DNA from 3 places in the Marinoscillum luteum genome. Region 2 is predicted to be linked to each of the others. Evidence: riboswitches for the same ligand, from Rfam matches in the RefSeq annotation. Region 2 holds a riboswitch; each other region holds the start of a gene.
The links. Region 2 has a riboswitch for S-adenosylmethionine ahead of ACHKAR_RS03695 (homocysteine S-methyltransferase family protein). Riboswitches for the same ligand answer to the same signal wherever they lie in the genome.
Positions count from the first base shown of each region.

Region 1: another riboswitch for S-adenosylmethionine. It lies ahead of ACHKAR_RS21300 (nitrite reductase); the one in region 2 lies ahead of ACHKAR_RS03695 (homocysteine S-methyltransferase family protein).
Region 3: another riboswitch for S-adenosylmethionine. It lies ahead of ACHKAR_RS14655 (O-acetylhomoserine aminocarboxypropyltransferase/cysteine synthase family protein); the one in region 2 lies ahead of ACHKAR_RS03695 (homocysteine S-methyltransferase family protein).

Region 1 is NZ_JBIPKE010000020.1:861,533-871,865, reverse strand. Features, by position in the region: gene ACHKAR_RS21315 (complex I subunit 4 family protein) at 1-364, shown strand, start outside; gene ACHKAR_RS21310 (NADH-quinone oxidoreductase subunit N) at 368-1,804, shown strand; gene ACHKAR_RS21305 (amidophosphoribosyltransferase) at 1,811-3,697, shown strand; SAM riboswitch class I at 3,870-3,979, shown strand; gene ACHKAR_RS21300 (nitrite reductase) at 4,318-6,438, shown strand; gene cobA (uroporphyrinogen-III C-methyltransferase) at 6,442-7,209, shown strand; gene ACHKAR_RS21290 (precorrin-2 dehydrogenase/sirohydrochlorin ferrochelatase family protein) at 7,206-7,808, shown strand; gene ACHKAR_RS21285 (phosphoadenylyl-sulfate reductase) at 7,813-8,478, shown strand; gene ACHKAR_RS21280 (hypothetical protein) at 8,571-8,780, opposite strand; gene ACHKAR_RS21275 (hypothetical protein) at 8,969-9,193, opposite strand; gene ACHKAR_RS21270 (HesB/IscA family protein) at 9,393-9,719, opposite strand; gene ACHKAR_RS21265 (hypothetical protein) at 9,722-10,129, opposite strand; gene mce (methylmalonyl-CoA epimerase) at 10,230-10,333, shown strand, end outside.
Region 2 is NZ_JBIPKE010000012.1:63,092-73,424, reverse strand. Features, by position in the region: gene metF (methylenetetrahydrofolate reductase [NAD(P)H]) at 1-826, opposite strand, end outside; gene metH (methionine synthase) at 888-3,563, opposite strand; gene ACHKAR_RS03700 (four helix bundle protein) at 3,591-3,953, opposite strand; gene ACHKAR_RS03695 (homocysteine S-methyltransferase family protein) at 3,969-4,982, opposite strand; SAM riboswitch class I at 5,032-5,149, opposite strand; gene ACHKAR_RS03690 (Ppx/GppA phosphatase family protein) at 5,236-6,141, shown strand; gene ACHKAR_RS03685 (CBU_0592 family membrane protein) at 6,184-6,426, shown strand; gene ACHKAR_RS03680 (NYN domain-containing protein) at 6,444-7,184, shown strand; gene ACHKAR_RS03675 (helix-turn-helix domain-containing protein) at 7,250-8,014, shown strand; gene ACHKAR_RS03670 (DUF1398 domain-containing protein) at 8,106-8,495, shown strand; gene metG (methionine--tRNA ligase) at 8,747-10,333, opposite strand, start outside.
Region 3 is NZ_JBIPKE010000018.1:264,189-274,521, reverse strand. Features, by position in the region: gene ACHKAR_RS14705 (replication-associated recombination protein A) at 1-649, opposite strand, end outside; gene ACHKAR_RS14700 (hypothetical protein) at 741-1,061, opposite strand; gene ACHKAR_RS14695 (methyltransferase family protein) at 1,255-2,016, shown strand; gene ACHKAR_RS14690 (DMT family transporter) at 2,040-2,918, shown strand; gene ACHKAR_RS14685 (hypothetical protein) at 2,915-3,316, opposite strand; gene ACHKAR_RS14680 (threonine aldolase family protein) at 3,313-4,341, opposite strand; gene aroF (3-deoxy-7-phosphoheptulonate synthase) at 4,422-5,420, shown strand; gene ACHKAR_RS14670 (KdsC family phosphatase) at 5,420-5,902, shown strand; gene ACHKAR_RS14665 (alpha/beta hydrolase family protein) at 5,903-6,772, opposite strand; gene sucD (succinate--CoA ligase subunit alpha) at 6,915-7,787, shown strand; SAM riboswitch class I at 7,921-8,011, shown strand; gene ACHKAR_RS14655 (O-acetylhomoserine aminocarboxypropyltransferase/cysteine synthase family protein) at 8,259-9,584, shown strand; gene ACHKAR_RS14650 (homoserine O-acetyltransferase family protein) at 9,577-10,333, shown strand, end outside.

The DNA.
Region 1 (10,333 bases), on a different contig from region 2:
CGGGCTCTCCGGATTTGTTGGAGAAGTTTTGGTACTTATGGGGGCCATCGGCACAGAGTCGCTCACGGGCGTATTCCCAAGGTGGATAGGTATGGTGGCCGTGCTTGGGATCATCATTTCAGCCGGGTATTATCTGTGGACCCTTCAGCGAATGTTTTTTGGTAAGTTCTGGACCAGGGAGCGTGAATGGGAGTCTTTAATGCGGGATCTCACTATTCGGGAATGGTTGATGCTGGGTCCGCTGGCAGTATTGGTAGTGCTCTTCGGGGTGTTTCCATCACTGATTCTTGATCCCATCGACAATTCCATTCAGTTTTTTGTAGAGCGTGTGCTGGATCAGGGGCACTATTTCCTAAATAAATAGACCATGCTCACCAATCAGCTCACCAATATTTTAGACAGTCTCGGAGGCCTGAGTTTTGAAATCTCGCTGGCTGCAGGTGCCCTTATTCTGTTGATGGCCGGTCTTGTATGGAAGCAAACTCTGGTGAGTCGGGTGATCTACGTGGTGGTCATCTTGGTGGCCATGTGGTTGGTTCAGGTAGATGGTGTTTCTGGATTTTTATTTGACCAAACGCTGGTGACTGATTCAATGGGGCAAATCATGAAACTTTTGTTTGGCGTGACCTCACTGTGGATTGTGTTTTTTCCTACAGCCGAAAGGCACCGATCAGAGTATTATTTCCTGATTCTTTCTCTGATATTAGGTAGTACTCTGATGCTCTCTGTGAATCACCTCCTTGTGATCTATCTGGCGGTAGAGCTCACATCGTTTTCGGCCTACATGCTCACCAATTTCAATTTTAGGAAGGGCGCTTTTGAGGCTGGAATGAAATACCTCATTTTTGGGGGCGTCACGTCTGCACTGGCGCTTTACGGAATGTCGCTTATTTACGGTTTTACAGGGACACTGTCACTTTCTGAAATGGATCTTCACCTGACGGGAGATCCGGTGCTCCTGAACGTGGGAATTTTACTTTTCATTGGCGGAATACTCTTCAAGGTGAGTGCAGTTCCATTTCACATTTGGGTGCCCTCTGCCTATCAGGAAGCACCAACTGATGCCGTAATGGTACTTTCAGTAGTTCCAAAGTTGGGTGGGTTTGTGTTGCTTCACCGAATCCTCATGACTGTGGGGGTTCAGGAACTTTACTGGCTGTACGTTACCATTTCCGTGATTGGCATCTTCACAATCGTTCTTGGCACACTTGGCGCTTTGGGGCAGACCAATGTTAAGCGGATGATTGCGTACGGGGCCATTGCTCATTCGGGATTTATTTTAGTGACCTTGCTCATTCCGTTTGAAAATGGTGCGGTGGCCTTTGCCTGGTATGCGGTGGTTTATGCCATGATGAATGTGGCTGTATTTTATCTGGTTTCTGTTTTCGAAATTCATGGAAAAACAGAGATCAATCATTTCTCGGGACTTTCAAAAACAGAGGCTTATATGGGCGGGTTGATGGTAGTAGTGATGATCGCTTTGATCGGCCTTCCTCCCACAGTCGGGTTCACAGCTAAATTTTACCTGTTTACAGTGATGTGGGACTGGTATCAGCAGGTGGGTGATCCGGTGATGCTTACTTATTTGATCGTAGCGATTTTGAGTGTTATTTTCTCCCTTTTCTTTTATCTGAAAATCCCTTATTTCTTTTTTCTTAAACAAGAAAAAACCGACCTTCAGGTAGGAATCCCTGTCAGTCAGCGGATAATTGCAACTATTTTCACCTCCGGTTTGTTGTGGTTTTTCTTTAGGCCGGAAATATTGAATAACATTGCAGAAATTATTAAATTCCTTGATTGGTAACTAACCATGAGCGACCCTATCAAACACGAATGTGGAGTAGCTGTACTTCGCCTCAGAAAGCCCCTCCAGTATTACATTGATAAATACGGATCTCCGGCGTTTGCAGCAAAAAAGATGTACCTGCTCATGCAAAAGCAGCACAATAGGGGGCAGGATGGCGTAGGAGTAGCCAACATCAAACTGGATATGCCGCCCGGCACCAGATACATCAGCAGATACCGCACCACCAATCAGCAGCCGATCGAGGACATATTCGGCAAAATCAGCAGAAAATATAATAAAGCAAAGAAGGAAGGAGGCGACAGCTTCTACGATGCTCAATGGATGAAAGATAATTATGCTTTCACCGGTGAAGTATGGCTGGGTCACCTGAGGTATGGTACACATGGAAAGAACGGGATCGAAAGCTGCCATCCTTTTTTAAGACAAAATAACTGGAGAAGTCGAAACCTGGTGATGGCCGGCAACTTCAACATGACTAACGTGGACGAGCTTTTTGACAAGCTGGTCTCTTTGGGGCAGCACCCTAAGGAAATGGTGGATACCGTTACCGTGATGGAGAAAATTGGCCACTTTTTGGATGAAGCCAATCAGGCAGTTTTCAATAAATACAGGGGGACTAAAACCAATATTGAAATCACGGACATCATAGAGCAGGAACTCGATCTGCAGCGTATTCTTGAAAAGTCCTGCCGCGACTTTGATGGTGGATACACCATGACGGGGATGCTGGGGTATGGCGCAGCATTCGTAGCGCGCGATCCCAATGGCATACGACCAGCCTACTACTATGCCGATGATGATGTGGTGGTAGTGGCTTCAGAGAAGCCAGCCATCAAAACCACCTTCGAATGTAATTACAATGAGATCCGTGAAATACCACCGGGTCATGCACTGATCATTGAGAAAGATGGTAGCTACAGGGAGGTGAAGTTTATTGAGCCAAGGGTGAAAAAGTCCTGTTCTTTTGAGCGGATTTATTTTTCCAGAGGTACCGATCCTGATATCTACAATGAGCGCCGGAAATTGGGAGAACTACTTATCCCGAGCGTCCTCAAATCGGTCAATTTTGACCTGAAAAATGCGGTTTTCTCGTACATCCCCAATACAGCGGAAACCTCCTTTTTGGGCCTCCTCAGAGGTATTGATAATTACCTCATTGCCCAGAGAAAGGATATTATACTCGATCAGAAGCCCAGTGCGGATTCACTGGAAGAGTTACTTTCTTTTCGCCCAAGGGTGGAGAAGTTAGTGTTGAAGGATGCCAAACTTCGAACTTTCATTACCGATGATGCGCACAGAGACGATCTGGTGGCGCACGTATATGACACCACTTATGAGGTGATCAACAAGCGAAAAGATACACTCGTGGTAATCGATGATTCTATCGTGAGGGGTACCACTTTGGAGAAAAGTATTCTGACACTGCTGGATAGGCTGGAGCCTAAAAAAGTGGTGATTGTATCATCTGCTCCTCAGATACGATTCCCGGACTGCTATGGGATAGATATGAGTAAGATGAAGGATTTTGTGGCCTTCAGGGCGGTGCTTGCCTTGCTTCAGAAGCATGATAAGGAGTATCTGTTGGACGAGGTATATGAAAAATGTCTGGCCAGCACGGGAGATAAAAATCAGCCCAACTTTGTGAAGGAACTGTATGCTCCTTTCACTTACGATGAAGTTTCAGCCATGATTACGAATATTGTCCGACCTAAAGGCATGAAAGCTGAACTGGAAGTGGTCTATCAAACGGTAGAAAACCTACACAAGGCATGCCCTAACCATATTGGCGATTGGTACTTTACGGGTGATTATCCTACGCCTGGGGGAAATCGGGTGGTGAATAAGGCCTTTATGAATTTTATGAAAGGCTCCGAGGTGCGCGCTTATTAACGTAGGAAGTGAAATGCTGGAAATGCCAGTGGTTCATTTGCGAAAATTGGAAATAAGAGCGTAAAATTTTGAAAAATTGAATTTTTCAATACAAGTTATCGTTATTTTGATTCGGAAGTTTTGAAGTCTCAGTTTTGTGACTCACCTTTGCCACATCAATTAGCGTATAATTGATTTATAAAGAAGCGTGGAGAGACGGGCTCTGTGAAGCGCTAGCAACCTGAAAGCAATGTTTAAGGTGCTAATTCCTGTTTCTGGCGGTTGCCGGAATAAATATGAATTAATTGACCATGAATTTACAAACAACCTTCTTTTTTAAGTCAATTGACCTCTCGAGACATTCGATGAGTTGTTGTTGCTGTTGTTGTAAGTGATCCCTATCCCTTACTGAAATACAGCACCTTTTTATCCAACAACTTTTATCGTAATGCCTTTTAAGTTCAATTGTAACCCTTTATTCTTTCTAATGTCATGTTGTTGCTGCGCATGCGTGTGTTGCATATGCTGCATTTGTACATGACATCCCGGGAAGCACCAGAAATAAATAAAATATTTTCATTGTGTAACTAAAGCCCCGGGAGACTTCATTCAGGGGCTTTTTTTATAGAAAAAACAAAAAAATGATCACAAAAGACATCAGCAAAGAGGCCAAAGCCGACATCAAAGAGCTCAAGGATAAAATCCAGGATTTTAATCTTGGCAGAATACCTGAGGAGCGTTTCAAGTCTTTTCGTCTGGCCAGAGGAGTTTATGGGCAGCGTCAGCAAGGCGTGCAGATGTTTCGTTTGAAGCTGCCGTTTGGGAAAATCACCCCGGATCAGCTGGAGACGGTGGCCAATCTTTCAGAAAAATATACGAATGGTAACCTTCACCTCACTACCAGACAAAATATCCAACTTCATTTTGTGAGGCTGCAGGATACACCGGAAATGTGGGAGGCTCTGGAGTCCGTAGGGGTGACCACCAAGGAGGCTTGTGGTAATACCGTTCGCAACGTGACGGCTTCTCCATATGCGGGTATTGATCCCGAGGAGCCGTTTGATGTATCTCCCTACGCTCAGGGGGTATTTGAGTACTTCCTCAGAAACCCCATTTGTCAGGAAATGGGGAGAAAGGTGAAAATTGCTTTTTCATCCTCTAAGTCGGATGCGGCATTCACTTATATCCATGATTTTGGGTTTATTCCTAAGATCAAGAATGGCGCCTACGGATTTGAAGTGATTGTAGGTGGTGGGCTTGGTGCTCAGTCATTTATGGGGCAGTTGGCTTATGATTTCCTACCTCAGGATGAACTGATTCCTTTTATAGAAGCAGGCCTTCGGGTGTTTGATCGGTACGGAGAGCGGGAGCGAAGACACAAAGCGAGACTGAAGTATCTGATAGAGCCTAACAAGGGGATCGGTCTTGAAGGGTTCATGAAACTGATAGAAGAAGAGCGCAAATCTCTGAAGCATCAGACCTACAAGATCAACACCAAAAAGGTGATCACCAAAGTGCCTGAGGATCAGTCGATCTTGGGAGTGGGTGATTTTGAGCCCAATACTGCTTATAAGGAATGGTTTCTCACCAACGTGTTTGAGCAGAAGCAGGAAGGATTCTACGCCGTGAAAGTGAGAATACCTCTTGGAGACATCAAATCACCAAAGGCAAGAAAACTGGCTGACATAGCTCGAACATATGCTGCTGAAGACATTCGGTTTACCCTCAACCAGGGGTTGCTACTCAAATACATCCGTCTGGAGAATATCCCCGCGGTGTACCAGGCCTTGCAGGAGTTGGATTATGCAGCTCCGGGCTTTGATACCCTCGCGGATGTGACAGCCTGCCCGGGTACAGACACCTGTAACCTTGGGGTGACCAATAGTACTGCACTGGCCCTTGTTTTGGAAGATTTGATCCGTGATGAGTTTCCCCACCTGGTGGATGAAACTTTGATTAAAATAAAAATAAGCGGATGTATGAACTCTTGTGGCCAGCATATGGTGGCCAATATTGGCTTCCATGGCAGTAGCATCAAGAACGGTGACAAGGTATCTCCAGCCATGCAGGTGGTGATAGGCGGAGGGCTTGATCCAGATGGAAAAGGGAATATTGCAGAGAAGGTTATCAAAATACCTACCAAGCGAATTCCGGATACGGTGAGGACTTTGCTCAATGACTATGAGGAAAATGCCACTGAGGAGGAGTATTTCAACGCTTACTTTAGAAGAAGGGGAAAACGATACTTCTATGATATCCTGAAACACATTGCCGATGTGAAAACGCTTCGTGATGAAGATTATCAGGATTGGGGCAAAGTAGATGATTTTGTGCCGGAAATTGGCGTGGGAGAGTGCGCAGGAGTTATGATGGATTTGGTGGGTACCATCCTCAATGATGCCGGCGATCGCTTGGCTAGTGGTAAAAGAACCCTGGCAGAGGGCAAGTGGGCGGATGCTATCTACTACAGTTACAATACGTTTGTCATTGGAGCCAAGGCTATTTTGCTCAGCAAAGATGTGCAGTGCAATACCCACATTGGTATCATAGAAGACTTCCAGAAACATTGTGTCGAGACAGGTGAGTTTGAAGGGATCGAATCCTTCTCTGAGTTAGTACTCCAGATTAATAAGTACGAGCCCGACGAAGCTTTTGCAGCCGCATATCTTGGTCAGGCCAATGATTTCTTTGCCCAGGTCAATAATTTCCGAAGCAAAGAGGCTAAAGACAAGTTGGTAGTAAACGAATTTTATAAAGCATAAGTGATGACGAAAACACCAAAACTTACGCTCGTGGGCGCTGGTCCCGGAGATCCTGAGCTGATCACTGTGAAAGGTGTGAAGGCTCTACAAAAAGCTGATGTAGTCCTGTATGATGCGCTGGTGGATCCTGAGCTTTTGAGCTATGCGCCAGATGCGGTGCACATACCTGTGGGCAAAAGGGCAGGCAAGTCTAGTGTGTCGCAGGATACGATCAATCACCTGATTGTGCAATATGCCAAAGAGATGGGCCATGTGGTGCGTCTCAAGGGTGGAGATCCGTTTGTTTTTGCACGCGGGTGTGAAGAAAAAGCGATTGCTGAGAGGCATGGAATAGAGGTGGACGTGGTGCTGGGTATCAGTAGTGTGATGCTGCCGGGCTATTTTGGGATACCACTGACTTGCCGTGGGGTCAATCAAAGCTTTACGGTGGTGACTGCTACTACCAGTGAGGGTACGCTCAGCGAGGATGTACTCAGAGCTGCTGAGCATTCACCTACCACTTTATTTTTTATGGGATTAGGTAAAATAGACCTGATTGCGAGGGCATATGTGGAGTTCGGACGGGGTGACTTACCCGCAGCCATTATTAGCAAGGGTTCTCACGCTGATGGAGATGTCATCAAAGGGAAGGCAAAAGATATAGCGGCCATAGCAGCCAAAGCGAAACCTGAGGCACCAGCACTTTTGATTTTTGGAGAAGGGGCTGCCCAGGCTAGCAACCAGCAGCAGGTGAATACCTGGTGGGAAGCAGCTAAATCCGAGGTAGCATGAATGAAGTAGGTATTTCTGAGGGTAATGTGTTATTTCCGGTTTTTCTAAAGCTCAACCAGATACAGACCGTGGTGGTGGGTGGAGGAAATGTGGGCCTGGAAAAAGTAGAAGCATTGCTGAAGAATGATCCTAAAGCTCGAATAAGAATTATTGCTCCATTGATCCTTCCGGCCTTGCAAGAGCTCGCTGATGGATCGGAGTTTATAGAAATATTAAATCGTAAAGTCAGGGGTGGTGACCTGAAAGGTGCTGACCTTTTGATACTCGCTACTGATGATTATTCGCTTCATGAGAAACTGAAGAAAAAGGCCAAAAAGTTAAGGTTGCTGACAAATGTTGCCGACACCCCTGACCTTTGCGACTTTTACCTGGGGTCTACTGTGAAAAAGGGGGACCTGAAAATTGGGATTAGTACAAACGGGAAGTCACCCACTTTCGCCAAGCGATTCAGAGAAGTGTTGGAGGATATTTTGCCAGACAGCACACCTGAATTACTGAACCAGCTGAAAACAATACGAGATGACCTGAAGGGAGATTTTAATGAGAAGGTAGAGCGCCTCAATGAGATCACTTCAGTCCTCACAAAGAAAGGAAAGTAAAAATATGGAATCCGATTCGAGACTTTTGGAACTTAATGACCGATACGGCAATCTTACTTATCTGGATCGATTGAAAATGCTCTTTGGTGAGTTTGAGCCAGAGGAGATCCTGGTGACCACCTCCTTTGGGAGCACCTCCATAGCGCTCATTCACATGATTAGCAAGGTGGCTCCACGCCACCCGGTTCACCTGATCAATACAGGGTACCTTTTTAAGGAAACCATTCAGTATCGCGATCAGCTCATCAATGAGTTTGATCTGAATGTGGTGGATGTTCAGCCCAGGGAGCGCTCCCATGAGTTTACGAGCAATCATAAAGTTTGGGAGGGCAATCCGGACTTTTGCTGTTTTATCAATAAGGTAGAGCCATTGAATGCTTTGAAGAAGGGTAAGAAAGTATGGGTGTCAGGTTTATTGGGTTTCCAAAATGAGAATCGAGCGGGAAAGAGAATTTTTGAAGAGTCCCAGGGTTTACTGAAGTTTCATCCCATCATTGATATGAGTCAGGAGGACCTGAATCTCTACCGTACCATATATGAGCTTCCCGCTCATCCGCTTTTATACAAGGGGTTTGGGTCTATCGGCTGTGTGCAGTGTACCAAAAAAGGAGTAGGAAGAGCAGGAAGGTGGGAAGGTAAAGAAAAAACCGAGTGCGGGCTGCACTTATGAGTGTGCATGTTTGAATCCTCTATATAGCGTTTGCTAAACCAAAAAAAAGCCCGGAATTTCCGGGCTTTTTACTTTTTGTACTTTCAATGTGATTACTCTGCTACTGTTTCAGTTACTACTTCTACAGAATCAGATACTTCCATCGCAAGAGAGTCTGCTGCTTCTACTACTTCTTCCACAACAGCGATAGGTTCTGATACTTCTACAGTGTCTGCTGCAGTACTTTCAGATTGAGAAGTTCCGGCTCCGCCACAGGCGAAAAAAGCCAGAGAAATGAGTGCTAGGTAAATTTTGTTTTTCATGATAAAAAGGTTGATTTGTTGGTTTAGTGCACACAATTTACGGGGAATATTAAAATATTGCTAATTTTTTAAAAAATTATTATATGAGAGAAAGTGAATGTAACTAACGATTTTTCTTGAAATTAACGGTTTATCACTAGTGTGAAGCCTTTTTTGTTTTCTCTATTCACCTCTTTAGGGCAGATATTTTATTTCTGTAGTCTACTCTTGTAGATGTCGGAGGCTCCTTCCGAGGCGATTTTCTTACGTCCGGGTCTGTTGTTGTAGCCAGTGTCTGATTCCACATAGTTGCGTACTCTAGATGCGGATTGTGTGGAAGTTTCTTTTTCATTCTCGTTGCCAACTAGATTTTGGTTGTTTTCACAGGAGAGGAGGGCAAGAAACATCATGTTGATTAAAATTAGGTGTCTCATGGTTTGGTGTTGTTCTACCGCGAAATTGCCAACATGTGAGTACCCAAGGGGTTAATATTCGTTGGATGACTCGATGCGCTCTGTGGTTTGATCTGTGAGTAGGGTGGAGCAAGGACTTGCTTCAGAGAGGAGCTATAAAAAAAACCACCCTGTGTAATCAGAGTGGTTTTACAATTTTCTGTTGGGTGATGGTATGGTGCTAAACCGCGAAGCTCTCACCGCAGCCACAGGTACGTGAGGCATTCGGGTTGATAAACTGAAATCCTTTGCCGTTCAGTCCATCAGAGAAATCCAGCGTGGTGCCCAGTAAATAGAGCATACTTTTTTTGTCCACAATCACCTTTACTCCTTTGTCCTCAAAAACTTCGTCGCTTTCAGTAAGTGTATTGTCAAAAAGTAAGTCATACATCAAACCGGAGCAACCGCCACCTTTGACTGCCACACGCACGTTATGCGCTGGTGAGTGTCCTTCTTCTATTCTTAGCTCTGCGAGCCTCTCTTTTGCTTTATCGGTTACATTGATCATAGTCAAGCTATTGGGTTGAGTACTACACTAAACACTGTGATGTTGTTCATATCCCGGCCATAGTACAGTTTGTCCATGGCATCATAGATATTTTTTGCTCTGAAATAGGAGGTCTGAAGTTCATTCATCCCCTTAGTGGTCCACTGGATGGTATAGGAGCTTTCCTTCTCTTTATGCGTTTTCACATAATCCAGCATCTTGTTCAAAGCATCTGTCTTGTCAAAACCAGTGATGGTTTTGAATAGAAAAGACTGGTTATGCCTTGGGTTGATGGTGATCAGATCCAGTTTTACCTTACCTTCACTGCTGGCAAATTCAAATACAAGGTCACTGCTTTTCAGACCCAGAAAATTCTTAATTTCATTTTGAATGCGAGCAGCCTCTACATGGACGTCTGTCCTAAATTCCATATTATGTTGACTTTACATAAAAATACAACAACTCAAGGAACCTTTCAAATACAGGAAAAGTTTCCTCATTTTTGCGAAATTAATACATAATCGACACATCATGGTTAGAATAGAGCACATTGGTATCGCAGTAAAGGATTTAGACAAAGCCAATGCGCTTTTTCAGAAGCTTTTTGGAACCCCCTCTTACAAGGAGGAGGTGGT
Region 2 (10,333 bases):
CCGCTTTATTGTCCTTACATTTCTCTATCTCATTGTAAAGATCATCAGGTATGTCTATGTGGAAAATGCTTGGCAAAGCAGTCATGTGGCTCTTGGTGGTAATGGGCTTGAGACCAGGTATGATCGGCACATTGATCCCGGCTGCCCGACATTTCTCCACAAACTCAAAATATTTACTGTTTTCAAAAAACATCTGAGTCACAATGTACTCAGCCCCTCTGTCCACCTTCTGCTTCAGGTATTTCAGGTCTGACTTCAGATTAGGAGCTTCAAAGTGCTTTTCCGGATAACCGGCCACTCCGATACAAAAACTAGTGGGCACTGCGTTTTGCAGTTCTTCGTCGAGGTACTTTGCTTCATTCATTCCCATCACCTGATCTACCAGGTCAATGGCATAAGCATTGCCATCGGGCTCTGGTCTGAAGGTTTTTTCCTCTGCAATAGAGTCTCCCCTCAACACCAATACATTGTCTATCCCAAGGAAATTAAGATCAATGAGGGCGTTTTCTGTTTCCTCTTTGGTAAATCCCCCACAAATGATGTGTGGCACCGGATCCACATTGTACCTGTTTTTGATCGCTGCGCATATCCCTACCGTTCCAGGTCGCTTTCTGATGGTCTTCTTTTCCAACAGTCCATTTTCCCGGTTTTTATAAACAAACTCCTCCCGGTGATAGGTCACATCTATAAATGGTGGTTTGAATTCCATCAATGGATCTATGTGCGCAAAAAGTGAATCAATACTATCTCCCTTCTTTGGGGGGATGATTTCGAGTGAAAACAAGGTGCTTTCCGTGGAAGCTTTGATATGTTCGGTTACTTTCATTTTTCTATATAAAAAGCCAATTAAAACCTGGCTAACGATAATTTATTCTACTCAGAGCTCATTAAGAATTGTAGCCCAAATTAGGTGCAAGCCAGCGCTCCACCTCAGACAGCTCCATCTGTTTACGTCGGGCATAGTCTTCCATCTGATCCTTATATATTTTGCCCAGTCCAAAATATTTTGACTCTGGGTGGGAAAAGTAAAACCCACTGACGGAAGCTGCCGGGAACATAGCCATGCTTTCCGTGAGCTCCACGCCTATGCTCTCTTCTGCTTTTAGCAAGCCAAAAAGCGGTGGCTTTTCGGTATGATCCGGGCAGGCAGGATAACCTGGCGCAGGACGGATGCCCTGGTAAGTCTCCTTGATCAGATCATCATTCTGCAACTGCTCATCCTTGGCATATCCCCAGAGTTCTTTCCGCACTTTTTCATGCATCATTTCAGCCAGGGCTTCCGCAAATCTATCCGCCACAGCCTTGATCATGATGGACGAATAATCGTCATGATCTGCCTCATACTTTTCCGCAATTTCTTTGGCCCCAAACACGGACACGGCAAAACCACCAAGGTAATCCTGCTGGCCGGTTTCCTTTGGAGCAATGAAATCTGACAAGCTGATATTCGGCAGGTTAGAGCCCTTCTGTCCCTGCTGTCGCAAAAAGTGGAAGGTCTCCTGCAACTTGCCTGACTCATCATAAATCTCCACATCATCCCCTACGGCATTGGCAGGAAATAAACCTACCACGGCACTTGCACGAAGCTCTCCATTGGCAATCACCTGATCAATCATCGCGTTGGCTTCATCATATAGCTTCCTGGCCTCCTTACCGATGGTCTGGTTTTCGAAAATTTGCGGGTATTTTCCTTTCAGCATCCAGGTGGAAAAGAAAGGTGTCCAATCAATGTATTTCCTGATATCGGACAGGCCGACATTTTCAAAAACCTGAAGCCCGGTATGATTTGGAACCGGAACCTGATAGGATTCCCAATCTATTTTCACCTTATTGGCCCTGGCAGCTTCATAGGTAATTCGTGCTTTTTCGGACTGACGACTCTCATGGCTGACCCTCAGCTCCTGATACTCTTCCACCGTTTTCTGCACCAGCGCATCTCTTTTCTCTCCCAGAAGGTCCGAGGCTACCCCCACACTTTTGGAAGCATCCAACACATGAATCACCGGGCCAGAATATTTAGGTGCAATTTTCACGGCAGTATGAATCCTGCTGGTGGTAGCCCCACCTATGAGCAATGGTTTCTTGATCCCTCTGCGCTCCATCTCAGCGGAAACATGCACCATCTCGTCCAGCGAAGGGGTAATCAATCCACTAAGGCCAATAATGTCTGCATTCTGCTTCTCTGCTTCGTCCAGAATGCGCTCTGCTGGAACCATCACCCCCAGATCCACGATATCATAGTTGTTGCATCCCAGAACGACGCCCACGATGTTTTTCCCAATGTCGTGCACATCGCCTTTCACGGTAGCCAGCAGGATCTTTCCCTTGCTAGTCTTGGTATCACCGGAGCGCTCCTTCTCTTTTTCCAGATAGGGAATCAGATAAGCCACGGACTTCTTCATTACCCGGGCGCTTTTCACCACCTGAGGCAAAAACATCTTACCCGAACCGAAGAGATCTCCCACCACATTCATACCATCCATCAGCGGACCTTCTATCACGTGCAAAGGCTTATCATATTGCTGCCTGGCCTCCTCAGTATCTTCTTCTATATAGTCCACAATCCCTTTGACCAGTGCATGCTTCAGCCGCTCCTGCACCGATTGTTCACGCCAGGCATTGTCTTCCACTTTCACTTTACCCTGACCCTTTACGTTTTCGGCAAGTGTCAGCAACCGCTCCGTAGCATCCGGCCGGCGATTGAGCAGTACATCTTCTACATGCTCCAGCAGGTCTTTAGGGATTTCGTCATAGACCTCTATCAAGCCGGCATTGACAATGCCCATGTCCATACCATGTTTGATACCATGATAAAGAAATGCCGAGTGCATGGCTTCCCGCACCACATTATTACCTCTGAAGGAGAATGAAACATTGCTCACTCCGCCACTTACTTTGGCGCCGGGCAGGTTTTCCTTGATCCATTTGGTGGCGTTGAAAAAATCCACCGCGTAGTTGTTATGTTCTTCTATACCCGTAGCTACCGGGAAAATATTCGGATCAAAAATGATGTCCTCTCGGGCAAAGCCCACGGTATCTACCAGCAGGTCATAGCAGCGCTTGCAGATGCTGATTCGGCGCTCGTAGGTATCGGCTTGACCTGCTTCATCGAAGGCCATGACCACTACTGCAGCACCATATTGTCGTATTTTGTTCGCTTGTCGCAAAAACGGTTCTTCCCCTTCTTTCAAACTAATGGAGTTCACCACGCCCTTGCCCTGAATGCACTGCAATCCTGCCTCTATGATCTCCCATTTGGAGGAGTCTATCATTATCGGAATTCTGGAGATCTCTGGCTCGGAAGCAATGAGGTTGAGGAATTTTACCATGGCCGCTTTACCATCCAGCATACCCTCGTCCATGTTGACATCCAGGATCTGTGCACCACTGCGCACCTGATCGAGTGCTACGTCCAGCGCTTCATCATATTTATCCTCCAGGATCAATCGCTTGAAACGAGCCGAACCTGTAATATTGGTTCGCTCACCCACGTTCACGAAGTTCGTTTCAGCAGTGATGATCAAAGGCTCAAGGCCTGAGAGTTTTAGTGGTTTAATATTCATCCGTTATCTGTATTCAGTATCCAGTTATCAGTTTGTTTCATTCAATGATTTCCGGAAAGACTGAATCATTTTTGTAAGTATTAATAATTCTTGATATAAGGCATCAAACTGATCGGTAGTGATTAATTGCCTGGCTCTGGCCAAGTAGATACATCCCACCACCTCAACGCAAGACCTCAGCGAGATCGCCAGAAATCTCTTAAACTCCTTCTTCGTTTGACCTGTACTCCCCTCTGCGATATTCAGGGAAACAGAATCCGCCGCTCTCTTCATTTGACTTGTTAAGGCAAACCTCTCCTCAACCGGAAAACACTTGGTCAATGCATTCACGTTCTGCGACAACTCCAGTGCTTTCTGCCAGATTTTCAGGTTTTCAAATATGAATGACATGAAACCGCCGACTGATTACTGAAAACCGAGATCTGAAGTCATTTGCTTCCTCGGCTCATACCTTCCTGCCACTTCGGCGATGGCCCTGATGTGATCGGGAGTGGTACCACAGCACCCACCCAAAATATTCACTAACCCCTCTTGCAAGTACTCTTCTACCTGGGCAGCCATTTCCTCGGCGCTCTCATCATATTCCCCAAACTCATTGGGCAGTCCGGCATTGGGGTGAGCGCTTACCAGAAAATCAGACTTCTCAGCGAGGGTCTGCAGATAAGGGCGCAGCTGCTTGGCACCCAGCGCACAGTTCAAACCAATACTGAGCAAAGGCATGTGAGAAACCGAAATCAAAAAGGCCTCTGTGGTCTGACCAGAAAGGGTCCTCCCGGAAGCATCAGTGATCGTGCCCGACACCATGATCGGCACGCGCGCACCCCTTGCTCTGACTACCTCATCTATGGCCATGAGTGCTGCTTTGGCATTCAGCGTGTCAAAAACAGTTTCTACCAACAGCGCATCCGCACCACCGTCCAAAAGTCCTTTGACCTGCTCTATGTAGGCTTCTTTCAACCCTTCAAAGGTCACTGCACGGAAACCTGGGTCGTTGACATCCGGTGAGAGTGAGGCGGTTCTGTTCGTTGGCCCAATAGACCCTGCCACAAATCTGGGCTTGTGAGGCTCCTTAGCGGTGAATTCATCCGCTACCTCCCGCGCAATCTTCGCACTCTCATAGTTGAGTTGGTAAGCCAGGTGCTCCAGCTGATAATCTGCCTGGGCAATGGTAGTGCTGCTGAATGTGTTGGTCTCGGCAATGTCTGCACCTGCTGCAAAGTAGGCTGCGTGTATTTCCTTGATCACATCCGGTCGGGTGATGGAAAGCAGGTCATTGTTGCCCTTCAGGGATGAGGGATGATTCTGGAGCGACTCATTTCTAAAATCCTCCTCTTCCAGCTTATACCGCTGGATCATGGTGCCCATGGCACCATCCAAAATCAATATTCTCTCCTGAGCTATTTCTTCTAGCTTGTTCATATCCAAAGATTAAAACCATTTATTCAGGAGAAAGGTACCGGAGTGGATTACTTTATCTCTTCCAGACAATGCCTGGATGGGAGTTGGCACCGAAATTCTGATCAGATGACCAGAAAAGGTTGCCAAGGCTTCATAGGGCCCAATCCCTCTGCCTTTCTCGATAAATGTGGTGGCAAATATAGGGGGAGATTAACACAATAAAAACATTTGCAATTAGGTTCTCATCCGCCCAAAGGAGTATTTTTACTCCCCAATGAAATTTGCTGCAATAGACATAGGCTCCAATGCCATCCGCTTACAGGTCACCAAAGTAATCGAATATGAACAGCTCATCACCTTCAAAAAACTCCAGTATGTGAGGTTTCCACTCAGACTTGGTCATGACGTGTTTACCAACAAAATGATCAGTCCGGTGAATCAGGAGAAGTTCGTGAAACTGATGACCGCCTACAAAAACCTGATAGACCTCTATGGGGTGGACCACTATTTTGGCTGTGCCACCTCTGCCATGCGCGAGTCTGCCAACGGAAAAGCACTTACCGAAAGGGTGCTGAATGAGGTGGGCTTAAAAATCAACATCATCAGTGGTGTGAAAGAAGCCGAAATGATCAATGAAGTGATTAGTCTGGATCTGGATGACAAAACCTACCTGCATGTGGATGTGGGTGGGGGTAGCACCGAGCTCAATTTCTATTATAAACAGAAGAAAGTGGCTTCCAAATCCTTCAAAATCGGATCAGTGAGGCGGCTGGAGCGTCACGACTCACCCAGGGCCTGGAAGGAGATAGAGCGCTGGGTAAAAGATGAACTCAAAGACCATAAGGAGAAAGTCACAGCCATAGGCACGGGCGGAAACATCAACAAAATATATGAGCTCTCGCCGGTTTCCAAAAAAAGGAAAATCTCGCTGGAAAGCATCATGAAAGTGCAGGACTACCTCGGCAACCTCACCCTGGATGAGCGCCTGAACCGGCTGCAACTGAACCCCGACCGGGCCGATGTAATCATCCCTGCTTCGGAAATCTATGTGCACGCCATGAAGGCTGCCGGAGCCAGGTCCATGCTAGTACCCGACATTGGGTTGAAAGACGGAATCAACTATTACCTTTTTGAGAAGTACTACCCCAGACGCGGAAAGATCTTTGTGAAAAACTCATGATCTGAAAATCCCTACATTTGCCGATCTAAAAATCGCGCAATCATGACAATCATAGAAGCTATTGGCTGGCTGGGTGCCGGCTCACTCCTGGTAGGTTTTGTACTCAACATCTTTCAGAAGATCGCCGCTGGCTCCTTCCCTTATTTACTCCTCAACCTGGGTGGCTCGGCACTCCTGCTTTACAATGCCTACATGAACGGCGCCTATCCCTTCGTGGTGGTCAACCTTTTTTGGGTCGTTTTTTCGGGCATTAAACTCTTCCAGCTGTCCTTTAGCAAATCATAAAGCCGTAGCTTTATAGGATGGACAAAGATCATAACCTGGCAGTACTCATAGATGGGGACAATATCCCCTCGGCTTATGTAAAGGAAATGATGGAGGAGATCGCCAAGTATGGCAACCCCACTATCAAACGGATTTATGGCGACTGGACCAAGCCCAATCTTTCCAAATGGAAAAACATGCTCCTGGAAAACGCCATCACGCCCATCCAGCAGTATGCCTACACCACCGGCAAGAATGCTACCGACTCGGCCATGATCATTGATGCCATGGACATCCTGTACTCCGGCAAGGTCAATGGCTTCTGTTTGGTCTCCAGTGATAGTGACTTTACCCGACTGGCTACCCGGCTGAGAGAGGCCGGCATGACGGTGATAGGGATCGGCGAAAAGAAAACTCCCAACCCATTTATAGTGGCCTGTGATCGGTTTATCTACATTGAGATCCTCAAGAAAGCAGAAAAAACCGCGCAAGACCCTAAAGGCAAGCCGGCTAAAAAGGATGAGGATGACAAAATCACGCCTAAAGTGATCAGCCTGATCAGTGCCACCATCTCCGACTGTGCCGATGATGATGGGTGGGCCTTTCTGGGCGATGTGGGTGGTCTGCTTCAGAAAAAGCAACCCAATTTTGACTCCAGAAACTTCGGATTCCAGAAGCTCACTCCTATGATCAAATCGATCAATAAGTTTGAAATAGAGCAGCGCGAAAACCAGCGCGGCGGGAAGTACAAACTCGTGTATGTGAGGAATAAGGATTGATCCTCCTCCCAGGCTGAAAAATAATACTTGACTCGTAATGGTTATTCTGCTAGCTTGGTAGTCCCATGAAGTTTGACAGACATCCTCCGACCGAAAGGCTAAAACCCTACATCAAATATTTTGTGGTGTCGGAGAATGAATTGGGCAGTGAGTACAAGGTTTTTCCTTCTTCAGGGTTGGTGATCGGGTTTCAATACAAAGGGCAACTTTCAGCAATGAATGGCAAGCAGGAAGACCGACTAAGCACCTCAGGTATTACGGGCATTTCAAAGAGTTATAAAACCTTTAAGAACACCCCTAACATTGGAACCATCCTGGTTTATTTCACTGAAACAGGGTTTACGCATTTTGCTTCACATCCGGCGAACGAATTGTACAACTTAAGCCTGTCTTTGGCGGACATTTTTGACCAGGGAGTCACCAAAGAAGTCGAAGAAAAGTTGTTTTCAGCTACTACAGACCTGCAGCGCATTCAGATAGTTGAAGCGTTTTTGCTCTCGCAATTAAAAGACATTCAGGCAGATCGCTTAATTGTAGAAGCGGTAAAACTCCTCTGCCAAAGCCAGGGAACCATTCGCATTCAGGAGCTGCTTGAAAAACTGCATATCAGTCAGAGTGCATTTGAAAAGCGCTTTCGAAAAGTAGTAGGAACAACACCCAAAAAATTCGCATCAATCATTCGATTCAATGCGGTGCTTGACAGCCTGAATGAGGACAAATCGCTCACCGAAATCTGCTACGAGCATCATTTCTTCGATCAGGCTCACTTCATCAAAGACTTCAGGCTCTTCACGGGTGATACGCCCGAACAGTTTAAGCACTCCCTGTAAAACAACGACTTTTTACAATTACCAAAATTCCCCCGCTCTCACCTTTGTCGCTCAAAGCCAATCGAAACGTTCAATCAAAAACCAAAGTACAATGTTTACAGTAGAACAACTCAAAGCCGCCCACAGCAAAGTCAAATCAGGAGCCGACTTCCCTGCGTACATTCAGGAAATCAAACTATTAGGTGTAACCCACTACGTGGCTTATGTAGGCGATGGGCACATCGACTATCACGGGCCTAACCATTATGCTGTGAAAGTACCCCCTAAGTACAACCCATTGCCCATTGCAGACAGCCCCAACTATGAATCCTTTAAAGACGGATTAGCGGCTCACCAGCAAGGCCAAACAGATTTCCTCACGTTCATTAGGATGTGTGCCCAATTTGGTATTGAAAAATGGGTCATCAATATCGACACCATGACCTGTACTTATTTTGATAAAGCCGGTAATGAAGTTCTGGTGGAAGAGATCCCTCATTAAAAACAAATTAGTTTGATTTAACTAGCTAGACAACCACGATCATCAGGTTGTGTATCCTAAGCTCCGACACAGGGTAGACAAAGCTATGTGTGACTTTTTTCCAGCAGAACAGCACACGCCATCCATAAAATGCTGATAGGTAGAATGAAATACCGCAGCATTCCCAGTCAGTGACCCCATCCAATAAACAAGAAAGCCCCTACCAGCACTTGCAGTCCGGTAGGGGCTTTCTCTAACGCTGCTATTGCCCTTTAGGCTATGCCGGCACCATTCTCTGCGTCTTTGTCAGGACTCACTGCCTTGAGCGAACCGTCCGCATTTTCGGCAAAAAGGAGCATGCCCTGAGACTCGATGCCCATGATTTTCCGGGGTGCGAGATTTGACATCACCACCACCTTCCGGCCAACCATTTCTTCCGCAGTGAAATGCTTAGCTACTCCACTCACAATGGTCCGCACATCCAAGCCAGTGTCAACCGTGAACTTCAGCAGCTTATTGGATTTCTCCACCTTCTCGGCGGTCTTGATCTCCCCTACCCGCAGGTCCATTTTCATGAAGTCATCAAATACCACCTCATCTTTGGCCGGAGCCACTTTGGGCACCTCGTTGGCTGCCTCATTTGCTTTCTTTGTATCCATTAGTTTTTGCACTTGTGCTTCTACTGTTTCGTCTTCTATTTTATCAAAAAGCAACACGCCTTCATTGATCTGCTGACCATCCGCCATCAGTCCCAAACCGCCAGCCATAGACCAGGCCACTTCCGTCTGGTTAAGCATCTTTCTCAGCTTATCGGAGGTGAAGGGGAGAAAAGGCTCAGATAAGATGGCCAGACTCCCGGCCAGCTGTAGAGCGATGTTCATGATGGTCTCCACCCGGCTCTGATCTGTCTTGATCAGCTTCCATGGCTCTGTGTCGGCCAGGTATTTATTGCCTTCACGGGCCAGGTCCATTAAGTGGGTGGAGGCTTCTCTAAACCTGAACTGCTCCAGTGACTTTTCTATCTTCTCGGGGTAAGTCCGAATGGCAGCAATCACTTCTTCATCCCGCTCGGTGAGCTCATTTCGTGAAGGGATTTTACCATCAAAATATTTGTGCGTAAGCACTACAGCACGGTTGATGAAGTTACCAAAAATGGCCACCAGCTCACTGTTGTTACGGGTCTGGAAGTCCTTCCAGGTGAAGTCATTGTCTTTGGTCTCCGGTGCATTGGCGGTCAGTACATACCTCAGCACGTCCTGCTTATCAGGAAATTCCTCCAGATACTCATGCAGCCACACCGCCCAGTTTCTGGAGGTGGAAATCTTATTGGACTCCAGGTTCAGAAATTCATTGGCTGGCACATTGTCTGGCAGTATATAGTCTCCATCTGCTTTGAGCAATGCGGGGAAGATCACACAATGAAATACGATGTTGTCTTTACCAATAAAATGAATCAACCGGGTATCCTCACTTTTCCAATAGTCCTCCCAGTTTTTCCCCACTGAGGCTGCCCAGTCCTTGGTGGCAGAGATGTACCCTATCGGGGCATCAAACCATACATATAGCACCTTACCTTCTGCCCCTTCCACCGGCACAGGAATCCCCCAGTCCAGGTCCCGGGTCATTGGTCTTGGTCGCAGGCCATTGTCCAGCCAGCTCTTGCATTGACCAGCCACATTGGATTTCCACTCGGGGTGCTCCTCCACTATCCAGTGTCTCAGCCATTCCTCATACTGATCCAGAGGAAAATACCAGTGCTTGGTCTCCTTCATTACCGGCGATTCGCCACTCAGCATCGACTTGGGATTGATCAGCTCCGCCGGGCTCAACGTAGAGCCACAGTTCTCACACTGATCACC
Region 3 (10,333 bases), on a different contig from region 2:
TCACAATTTCCTTCGTATTTTCATCGCTCTTGATCACCAGCTCCAGGATGTTCAGGAGCTTCCTGGCATCCCCTCCTGAGAGGTTAAAAAGTGCTTCGGTCTCTTTCAAATCCACCTGCATCTTCTTCAACTCATGATCCTCGACCAGTGCTTTTTCGATGATGGTTTTCAGATGACCTTTTTCCAGGTGATTGAGCGTGTACACCTGACATCTGGAAAGTAGGGCCGCATTCACCTCAAAGCTTGGGTTTTCTGTAGTGGCCCCAATCAGCGTGATCGCTCCTTTTTCTACTGCGCCCAACAGGGCATCCTGCTGGCCTTTATTGAACCGGTGGATCTCATCAATAAAGAGAATGGCCTTGCTGCCGCCACGTATATTTCCAATTACTTCCCTGATGTCCTTTACGCCAGCGCTTATGGCACTCAGGGTATGAAAGGGCATTTTCACCTGATTGGCAATGATATTGGCCAGGGTGGTTTTTCCAGTACCGGGAGGTCCCCACAAAATCATGGAAGGCACTCGACCCGAAGCGATGGATCGCTTCAGAATGCCCTTCTCACCCACCAAATGCTCCTGACCGATGAGCTGATCCAGATTGGAAGGCCGCATCCGCTCCGCCAACGGGGAGTTGTCTTGAAAAATGCTCATACCACAAAGATAAATGGCCCGGTGGCCAAAGGATATAAAAAAACAGCTTTCCTTTAGAAAGGAAAGCTGTTCAATTTTGGATTGAAAAATGTCAGTTATCGAATCTGGCCGTTAGCCCCAGGTTATTAACAACCTGTTGGTAAAATTCTCTTTCGGATTTTTTGGGGTGATAATCCTTATTCATATAGGAGAAGCAATAATTAACAAAATGCCGCTTTTCCTCCTCTGAAGCCAAATGCATGATATCATACTCCTCCCATTCTTCCAGCAGCTCCAAAGTGTCATCTTTGGGAACTCCCAAAAACTGACCTATATTAACAATTGCATCTCTTTTCTCTCCAGCAGGCCCGGCTAGCTTTGCAAGGGTGCAGAGGATCTGCATAGTCTTTTTGTCAATCTCGGTGAATACCATAAGCTGTCTTTTTAGAGTTACCAGAATATAGAATCGTAGTACAATTATACGAATTGCAAACGATTGCAAGTCCATTTTCGTTGTAAATATTTTCACTTTATTTGCGCCGAACCAACGTCCGTTAAATTTACATTTCGCAAAAAATAACCAGCGCAAATCATTCATTATGCAGAGTACAAATCGGCAAAATAAAATGCTGCGACAAGGCCAGTTTTTATTCAAATTTCGTGGTCTCCTCCCAGTGGCTTTTTTGATCATCGGATTGATTATTTTTTTTCTGCAAGCCCGACACTCTGCTTTTTTCTTTACCGAAGATGACCAACGCACCTACGATCTCGCATGTTTGTGCCTGGCCCTATCAGGCCTGATCATTCGGATCATTACAGTAGGTTATAGCCCAAAAGGTACCTCCGGAAGAAACACAGCCACGCAGGTAGCCCATCAGCTTAACACTACAGGACTTTACGCTGTGACCAGAAACCCGCTGTACCTTGGCAATTTCCTCCTCTGGCTGGCAGTGGTTCTCCTTTGCCAGCACCTTGGGTTCACAATCTTATTTCTGTTGAGCTTTTGGTGGTTTTATCGACTCATCATCTTCACGGAAGAGACCTTTCTGGAAACAGAGTTCGGAGCAGACTACCTGACCTGGAAGAACAACACCCCTGTCTTCTTTCCCTCCCTGAGAAAATACCAACCCAGTACCCGGGCCTTCAACTGGAAAAAAGTGCTGAGAAAGGAGAAAAATGGGATTGCTGCCATTTTCGGCATTTTCTTCCTATTCCAACTCTCCGGAGCCATAGCAGCTCCGGAAAAATTTCATCCCGTGACATTTCTAGCTGATCACCTCTTCTGGTCTGTGTGCGCCCTTGGTTCCGGCCTGTACTACCTGCTGATCAAAGTGATTTCAGCCACGACAAACTGGCTCGAAAATAACAGCGGAACTGGTAGGGCTTAAGTCCGCGACCATATCTTTGCCACGTGAAAATTCCGGATTTCAAGCAACATATCGCCATGCTCCTGGTGGGGCTCCTCTATGGCACCAATTACAGCATTGTCAAAATCATCACTCCAGAGTACATTCTTCCTTTTGGGCTGATCGTGATACGGGTGGCCATCGCCACAGCTTGTTTTTGGCTCATAGGGCTTTCCGTTAATGAAAAAATAAATTGGCGTGCTGACTGGGTTCGGATTGTGCTCTGCGCATTCTTTGGTGTAGGGATCAACATGCTTTTCTTCTTCAAAGGAGTGAGCCTAACCACCGCCATCAATGGGAGTATCATCATGACACTCACACCGGTGATGGTCTTTGTGACCTCCCTAATCCTGCTGAAAGAGAAAGTCACCCTTTTAAAAGTCCTCGGGTTGGCTGTTGGGTTCCTCGGGGCATTTCTGATTATCTACAGCCCTGGAACAGGGATATCCCTGGGAAACTGGAGAGGGGATGTGCTCATTCTCCTCAATGCCATGAGCTACGGTGTCTACTTAGTCCTGGTGAAGCCACTCATGGCCAGGTATACCCCCATTACGGTAGCCAAATGGATCTTTTTCTTCGGCTTTTTACTGGTACTCCCGGTTGGCTGGAATGAATTCACCCAGATTGAATGGCAGGCCCTCACCGCCAAAGTCTATTTTAGCATGGCCTTTGTGATCATAGGGGTGACAGTGATCGTCTATGTACTGAACATCTGGGCTTTGAAAAAAGTCAATCCCTCCACGGTAGGTGTTTACATCTACGTCCAACCTGTTTTCGCCACGTTGATCGCCAGTACCTTCTTCGGGGAAATACTATCCATCCGCCACCTCATAGCAGCACTTCTGGTGTTTGCCGGTGTATGGCTGGTGGTAAAAAGAGGTTAGAGGTTGACTGTATCGTAAAACACCAGGTACCACTTCCCATCGATCAGTTGGAAGCGGCGCTCCGAATAAAAACCGCCACCATCCTCCTGTACTTTTTCGATGACTTCACCTTCCGTTTTCACGATATCGGTGATGTATTGTGGATCGGAAATTTCGGTCACCTTTTGCTTATGTGGCTCCCAGGCTGATTTTACCCAGGGCTGACTACCCTCTGGGCCTTCATACTCTCCGGACAGCGGAAACTTCACCCGGTCTAGCTGGAAGCGCTCGTCAGCATGAAAGCGGTCATAGAACTCCTCAAAGACCTCTGAAGTCCTGGAAGTAGTAATGTTCTTGGCGCATCCGGCCAATAGCGCTGCGATCAGGCATAGGATAGTCCATTGATAAAAATTTTTCATAGGCTTTTGAAGGTGGAAAGTGTTTGCTCCAGGTGATCATCCGTGAAATCCAGATGAGTCACAAATCTGACTGCTTTTTTGCCGAAAGATACGGCCAGGACACCCTTTTTGGCGAGCTTCTTCAAATATTCTTCCGGTGAAATCCCATCCAGCTCGGCACTCACGATATTGGTTACCACCGGGATCACCTCTCCAATGTAAGGCTGCCCCTCCAGCCCCCTGCCGATGACCTTAGCCCTATGATGATCTTCGGAAAGTCTGGTACGATGGTGATCCAGGGCATAGGTACATGCCGCGGCCAGATAACCCGCCTGTCGCATGCCTCCACCCATAGCTTTCCGCACACGCTTAGCTTCTTTGACCATGGGCTTGGAGGCCAGCAGCACAGAACCCACCGGAGCCCCCAGACCTTTTGAAAAACAAATAGTGAGCGTATCAAACAAACCTCCATAATCTGCCGGGTCTTCCCCCGTCTCCGCCAATGCATTGAAAAACCGGGCCCCATCCATGTGCAGATTCAGGCCATGAGCATCGCAAACTTTTCGAATCCTGCGTATCTCCCTGATATCGTAGATACTCCCACCACCCTTGTTCATGGTGTTCTCGAGGCCTACCAGTTTGGTTCGCGGAAAGTGGATGTCATCCGCATTGATGTTTTCCTGAACCTGTTCCGCTGAAAGACGTCCTCTGTCTCCAACGAGTAACTTCGGGGAGAGCATAGAATTGTAAGCCATTCCGCCACCCTCGTAGAGATAAATATGAGCATCTTTATCGCAGATCACCTCATCCTGCGGGCTGGTGGATATGCGCAGCGCAATCTGATTAGCCATCGTGCCAGAAGGGCAAAAAAGTGCCGCCTCCACACCAAAAAGTGCCGCAATCCTCTCCTGAAGTTCATTCACTGAGGGGTCATCGCCCAGCACATCGTCGCCCACCTTAGCGGACATCATGGCCTCCAGCATGGCAGGTGTAGGTCGTGTGATGGTATCGCTTCTCAGGTCGGCTATGCTGCTTGTTGTCATCATTGCTCTAAAATATGGAAATTGGAAATAACCCTATCTTTGAATCCCCATAAATTCATATTAACACGCATTAATTCGACTCTATGATTATCCACCTAAAAGGTGACCTGGCTCCTGAGAAAATAGCCACCCTCGCTACTGCACATGAAGCCATCCATTTTCGGTCAGAGGACAGGGACATACTGGTGCTTTCTTCCAAAATCACCTCAGTCCCGACGGCCCTGGCCCCTTACGTTGATCAATCTTTTGTGATGTCCAGCGACATCCAGTTGGCCAGCAAGGACTATCAGTCTTATAAGAGAAATATTAAAATTCGCCAGGACGTGTTAGGTGGTAACACCAATCATACCATGATGATGGCCGGCCCCTGCAGCATAGAATCCTGGGAACAAATCTCTCAGACTGCTGAGCTGCTAAAATCCCTCAACATCAAAACATTGAGGGCAGGCTGTTTCAAGCCTCGCACCTCACCCTATACCTTTCAGGGAATGGGCGAAGAGGGATTAAAAATGCTGGTAAAAGTGCGGGAAACTTATGATCTGAATATTATCACCGAAGTAAAGGACAGTTCTCATGTGGACCTGGTGATTGACCATGCAGACATTGTACAAATCGGCACCAAAGCCATGTATGACCAGAGTATTCTACGGAAATGCGGAAAGTCTACCAAACCAGTTCTGCTCAAAAGAGGCTTCGGTACCACCCTGCAGGAGTTTGTGCAGGCAGCAGAGTTTATCCTTTCCGGTGGCAATCCCAATGTCATGCTGTGCGAACGGGGTATTCGCACATTTGAAAATAAAACCAGGTTTACCCTCGACCTGACCGGTGTGGCCTATCTGAAGGAATTCACCAACTTGCCCGTGGTGGTAGACCCCAGCCATGCCATGGGCTATAGATATGGCATCCCTGATCTCACCAGAGCTGCTGTAGCGATGGGGATTGATGGTTTGCTGATAGAAACCCACCCAACACCCGAACTGGCGAAATCTGATGCCGCCCAGCAACTCAATTTTGATGAGTTTACCAAAATGTTTCATTCACTAAAACCTGTCGCAGAGGCGGTGGGTCAAAAATTAATCTGATGTCTAAACTTTCACACATTAAGCTCCTGGTACTGGATGTAGACGGCACCATGACCGACGGAGGGATCTACATCATGGAGGATGGCAGGCAGTTTAAAAAATTTCATGCCCGTGACGGGCTAGGTATCAAGGAAGCTATCAAGGCTGGCGTGGAAGTGGGCATCATTAGCCATAGTCTGGCCACAGAAATGGTCAACTCCCGAGCCAATATGCTGGGCATGAAGCACTTTTATGTGGGCCAACGCCCCAAGCTTGAGGTCTTAAATGAATGGATGAAAGCACTCGACATCAGCTACAGTGAGGTCTGTTTTATTGGTGACGACCTCAATGACCTGGAGGTCATGCAAAAAGTGGGTTTTTCTGCCTGCCCGGCGGATGCAGCATCCGGTATTAAGAAAATTGCGAAAGTGGTATTGGACAGAAAAGGTGGTGATGCTGCGGTGCGAGAATTTATTGATCGATTTATCCTTTCGGAGGACTGATCAATCAAATTTATTTAAAAACTGAGTGAAGAAGAAGATGGGCATTGGCCAGAGCTTCCTGGCAAACTTCTTTTTGAAAAAGCCAAAATGGCCAATTTTTTCAAATCCCAGATCTTTTGGTTTGATAAACTGGAAAGTGGTCACGGCATTTCGATAATAATGCATCAGGGCCTGCGTTGCGGCCGAAGGTGCCAGCAGCTTATCATCCTGAATATTCACAAAATGCACTGGGATTCTTACTGCATCAAATTTTTGGGCCATCTCCTTACTCCCTTGCAATACGCCCTGAGGGTGGGTTCCCCACTTTCTCCACTCGAGTGCCGCATTCCTGGGGATATCTATTTTTCCACCCATGGTCCAGCCCGGCAAGTAGCGGTAGATGGCCACAGTGGTGGGTATTAAAATATACCAGAAAATCAGTACATACAGCCACCAAAAGCCCTTCCAGTGTCCATTATAGGCAGATTGAGACCCAACAAAGTAAGCTGATCTAATGCGCCCATTGTTGGCCGCTTTTGGAAAAATCTGCCCCGCCACACTGTGACCTATTAGGAAAATTTTATCATATTTTTTATTCGCCCAGGCAATCACGCTATTGAGGTCTTTGTCTCCCCAGTCGCTCATTTTGCAGCGCTCGTCTTTGACCGAGCTGTGCAGCGAGTCTCCTATCCCCCGATAGTCAAAAGTGATCACATCAAATTCTTTGTATTGGCAAGCGTAGTCTGCAAACCCTTTGTAGTAGCGCTGAGGGGCCCCAGCCGCAGGGCTCACGATGATCAGATGTGCGCTTTTGGCATCCCCTGAAAAAAGCGTAGCGCTTATTTTAGTTTTATCCTCCGAAATGATCTGAAACCCTTCAGCCTTATGCATGCCTTGTTTTTATACTGAATTTGCCGATGTGGCGGATGACATCTGACTGCCGCAAATGTATTATAATACTTTATATTCACAATCCGTTTGGCAATGTGTCCATTTCAAATATTTTTGCAACTCAAATAGAAACCAATCCAAAATGAGCGTTCTAGTTAATAAAGATTCTAAAGTAATCGTACAGGGCTTTACCGGCACTGAAGGAACCTTCCACGCCACTCAGATGATTGAGTATGGCACGAATGTAGTAGGAGGCGTAACTCCAGGCAAAGGTGGACAAAGCCACCTGGACAAACCTGTGTTTAATACTGTGAAGGATGCCGTAGATGCAACAGGTGCTGACGTATCTATCATCTTCGTGCCACCAGCATTCGCTGCTGATGCCATCATGGAAGCTGCTGATGCAGGCATCAAGGTTATCATCACCATCACAGAGGGTATTCCTGTGAAGGACATGATGAAAGCCAAACCTTACGCCATTGCCAGAGGAGCCAAACTGGTAGGGCCAAACTGCCCTGGGGTGATCACTCCGGGTGAAGCCAAAGTGGGCATTATGCCAGGTTTTGTATTTAAGAAAGGAAATATTGGGATCGTTTCTAAATCAGGAACATTGACCTACGAAGCAGCCGATCAGGTAGTAAAAGCAGGATTGGGTATTACTACCGCCATCGGTATTGGAGGAGATCCTATCATCGGTACTTCTACCAAAGATGCTGTACAGTTGCTCATGGAGGATCCGGAGACTGAAGGGATCGTGATGATCGGTGAAATCGGTGGAAACTACGAAGCTGAGGCAGCCAAATGGATCAAAGAAAATGGCAACAAAAAGCCTGTAGTAGGATTTATTGCCGGCCAAACAGCACCTCCCGGAAGAAGAATGGGCCATGCCGGAGCCATTATCGGTGGCGCAGATGACACTGCTGCCGCCAAAATGAAGATCATGGCCGCCAATGGCATCCATGTGGTCAACTCCCCTGCAGATATCGGGGAAGTCATGAAAAAAGCATTGGGCTAATAACTTTAGTTCGATTAGATATAGATAAGCCGGTCAGAATTTTCTGACCGGCTTTATTTTTTTATTGCCCTTCTTTTTTTTTGCAAACTAATTTTTCCGTGTTACGTTTGTGCTCTCAAATCGATAAAGCATCGATTTATAAAGAAGCGCTGAGAGACAGGCTCTAAGAAGCGCTAGCAACCCCCACCCTAAACGGGAAGGTGCTAATTCCTGATATATAAATTGATAGTTATGAAATTCAACAAAAACACTTTTGCGAAAGCAACTGCTTTTTTGCCAAGCATTGAAGCAAGGTTATCTATTTCACATTCTCCGATCGACAGAGGGTTCTGTTGTATGTGTTACTACTGCTAATTCCGCAGGTATTGTTCCTTTTAGTTATTGGAAAATCCGCAGGCCGATTCATGTATTGTCTTTGGTCATAAAAGCATACCCCATATACTATTCTAGAATCTTAAAAAATATACACTCATGTCAGCATTAAAATTTGAAACCTTACAACTACACGCAGGCCAGGAAATAGACCCCACTACAGGATCACGGGCTGTGCCTATTTATCAAACTACTTCATTCGGATTCAAAAACTCCGAGCACGGCGCTAACCTTTTCGCCCTGAAGGAATTTGGAAACATCTATAGTCGGATCATGAATCCCACCAATGATGTATTCGAGAAGCGTATCGCTGCACTGGAAGGGGGAGTGGCCGCATTGGCGGTAGGCTCCGGGCAAGCTGCTCAGTTTATCGCACTCAGCAATATTCTGGAGTCTGGTGACAACTTTGTGTCCAGCTCATTTCTCTATGGCGGCACTTACAATCAGTTTAAAGTAGCCTTCAAGCGCCTCGGCATTAAAGTGAAGTTTGCTGAAAGCGACCAGGCCGAAGAGTTTGAGAAATTGATCGATGAGAAAACCAAAGCCATTTATCTGGAAACCATCGGCAATCCGGGTTTCAATGTGCCTGATTTTGAGGCGATCGCGGCAGTAGCCAAAGCAAACAATATTCCACTCATAGTGGACAATACTTTTGGAGCCGGTGGCTACCTCTTTCGACCTTTGGAGCATGGGGCTTCAGTGGTCACTGCCTCGGCTACCAAATGGATCGGTGGCCATGGCACAAGCATTGGCGGTGTGATCGTAGATGGTGGAAATTTCAACTGGGGCAATGGAAAATTCCCGCAGTTTACCGAGCCTTCTGAGGGCTATCACGGATTGGTCTTCTGGGATGTGTTTGGAGAAGGAAATCCGCTAGGTCTGCCCAATATTGCCTTTGCTATCCGAGCCCGGGTGGAAGGTCTAAGAGATTTTGGACCGGCACTCAGCCCATTCAATAGCTTCTTGCTTTTGCAGGGACTGGAAACTTTATCACTGCGCGTGCAGCGCACCGTGGATAATGCATTGGAGCTGGCACAATGGCTGGAGCAGCACCCACTGGTAGAAACCGTCAACTATCCAGGTCTGAAAAGCAGCAGCTATCATGAGCTTGCCAAAAAATACCTCAAAAACGGGTTTGGAGGAGTGCTCTCATTTACCCTGAAGGGAGAAAAAGAGTTGGCCACACAACTAGTAGATAATCTAGAGTTGGTCAGTCATCTGGCCAATGTGGGGGATGCCAAGACGCTGATCATACAGCCTGCGGCCACCACCCACCAGCAATTATCCAATGAAGAACAATTAAATGCGGGCGTACTTCCCAACCTGCTCAGAGTCTCTTTGGGCATCGAGCACATCGATGATATCAAAGCGGATTTCCAGCAGGCTTTCGAAAAAATATATGCAGACAATCAAGTTAATGCCTAATACCATCGAACAAATACAGCCAAAATCTGCGATCCTCAAAGTAGAAGAACCGTTCATCCTGGAGTGTGGAGACACACTCCGGAATGTCCGGATTTCCTACACCACCTACGGTACGCTCAATAGTGAGAAGACCAATGTGGCCTGGGTGTTTCATGCCCTCACTGCAAACGGGAACCCCGCGGAGTGGTGGCCCGAGCTTGTGGGTCCCGGTAAGGCTATCGATCCGGAAGATAAGTTCGTCGTATGTGCCAATATGCTGGGCTCATGCTACGGCACCACCGGACCAAAAAACTATAACTTCCCTCTGGTCACGATCCGTGACATGGTGAATGCTCACAAGCTACTGAAAGCGCATTTGGGAATCGAAACCATCCATCTGGGAATCGGTGGATCTATGGGTGGACAGCAGCTTCTGGAATGGGCCGTGGAAGAGCCTACACTTTTTGATCACATCGTACCCTTAGCGACCAACGCTTTCCATTCCCCATGGGGGATTGCCTTCAACGAAGCGCAGCGAATGGCGCTGGAAAACATCGATAGTGCCAAAGGACTGGAGGCCGCCCGAGCCATAGCCATGCTATCATACAGGCACTACAACACCTATAACAAAACGCAGCGAGACATAGACCAGCGATGGGATGACTTCTCGGCATCCTCTTATCAGCGATATCAGGGTGAGAAACTCCGTAAGCGATTTTCAGTGGAGAGTTATTATTACCTCTCCAAGGCCATGGATAGCCACCACGTAG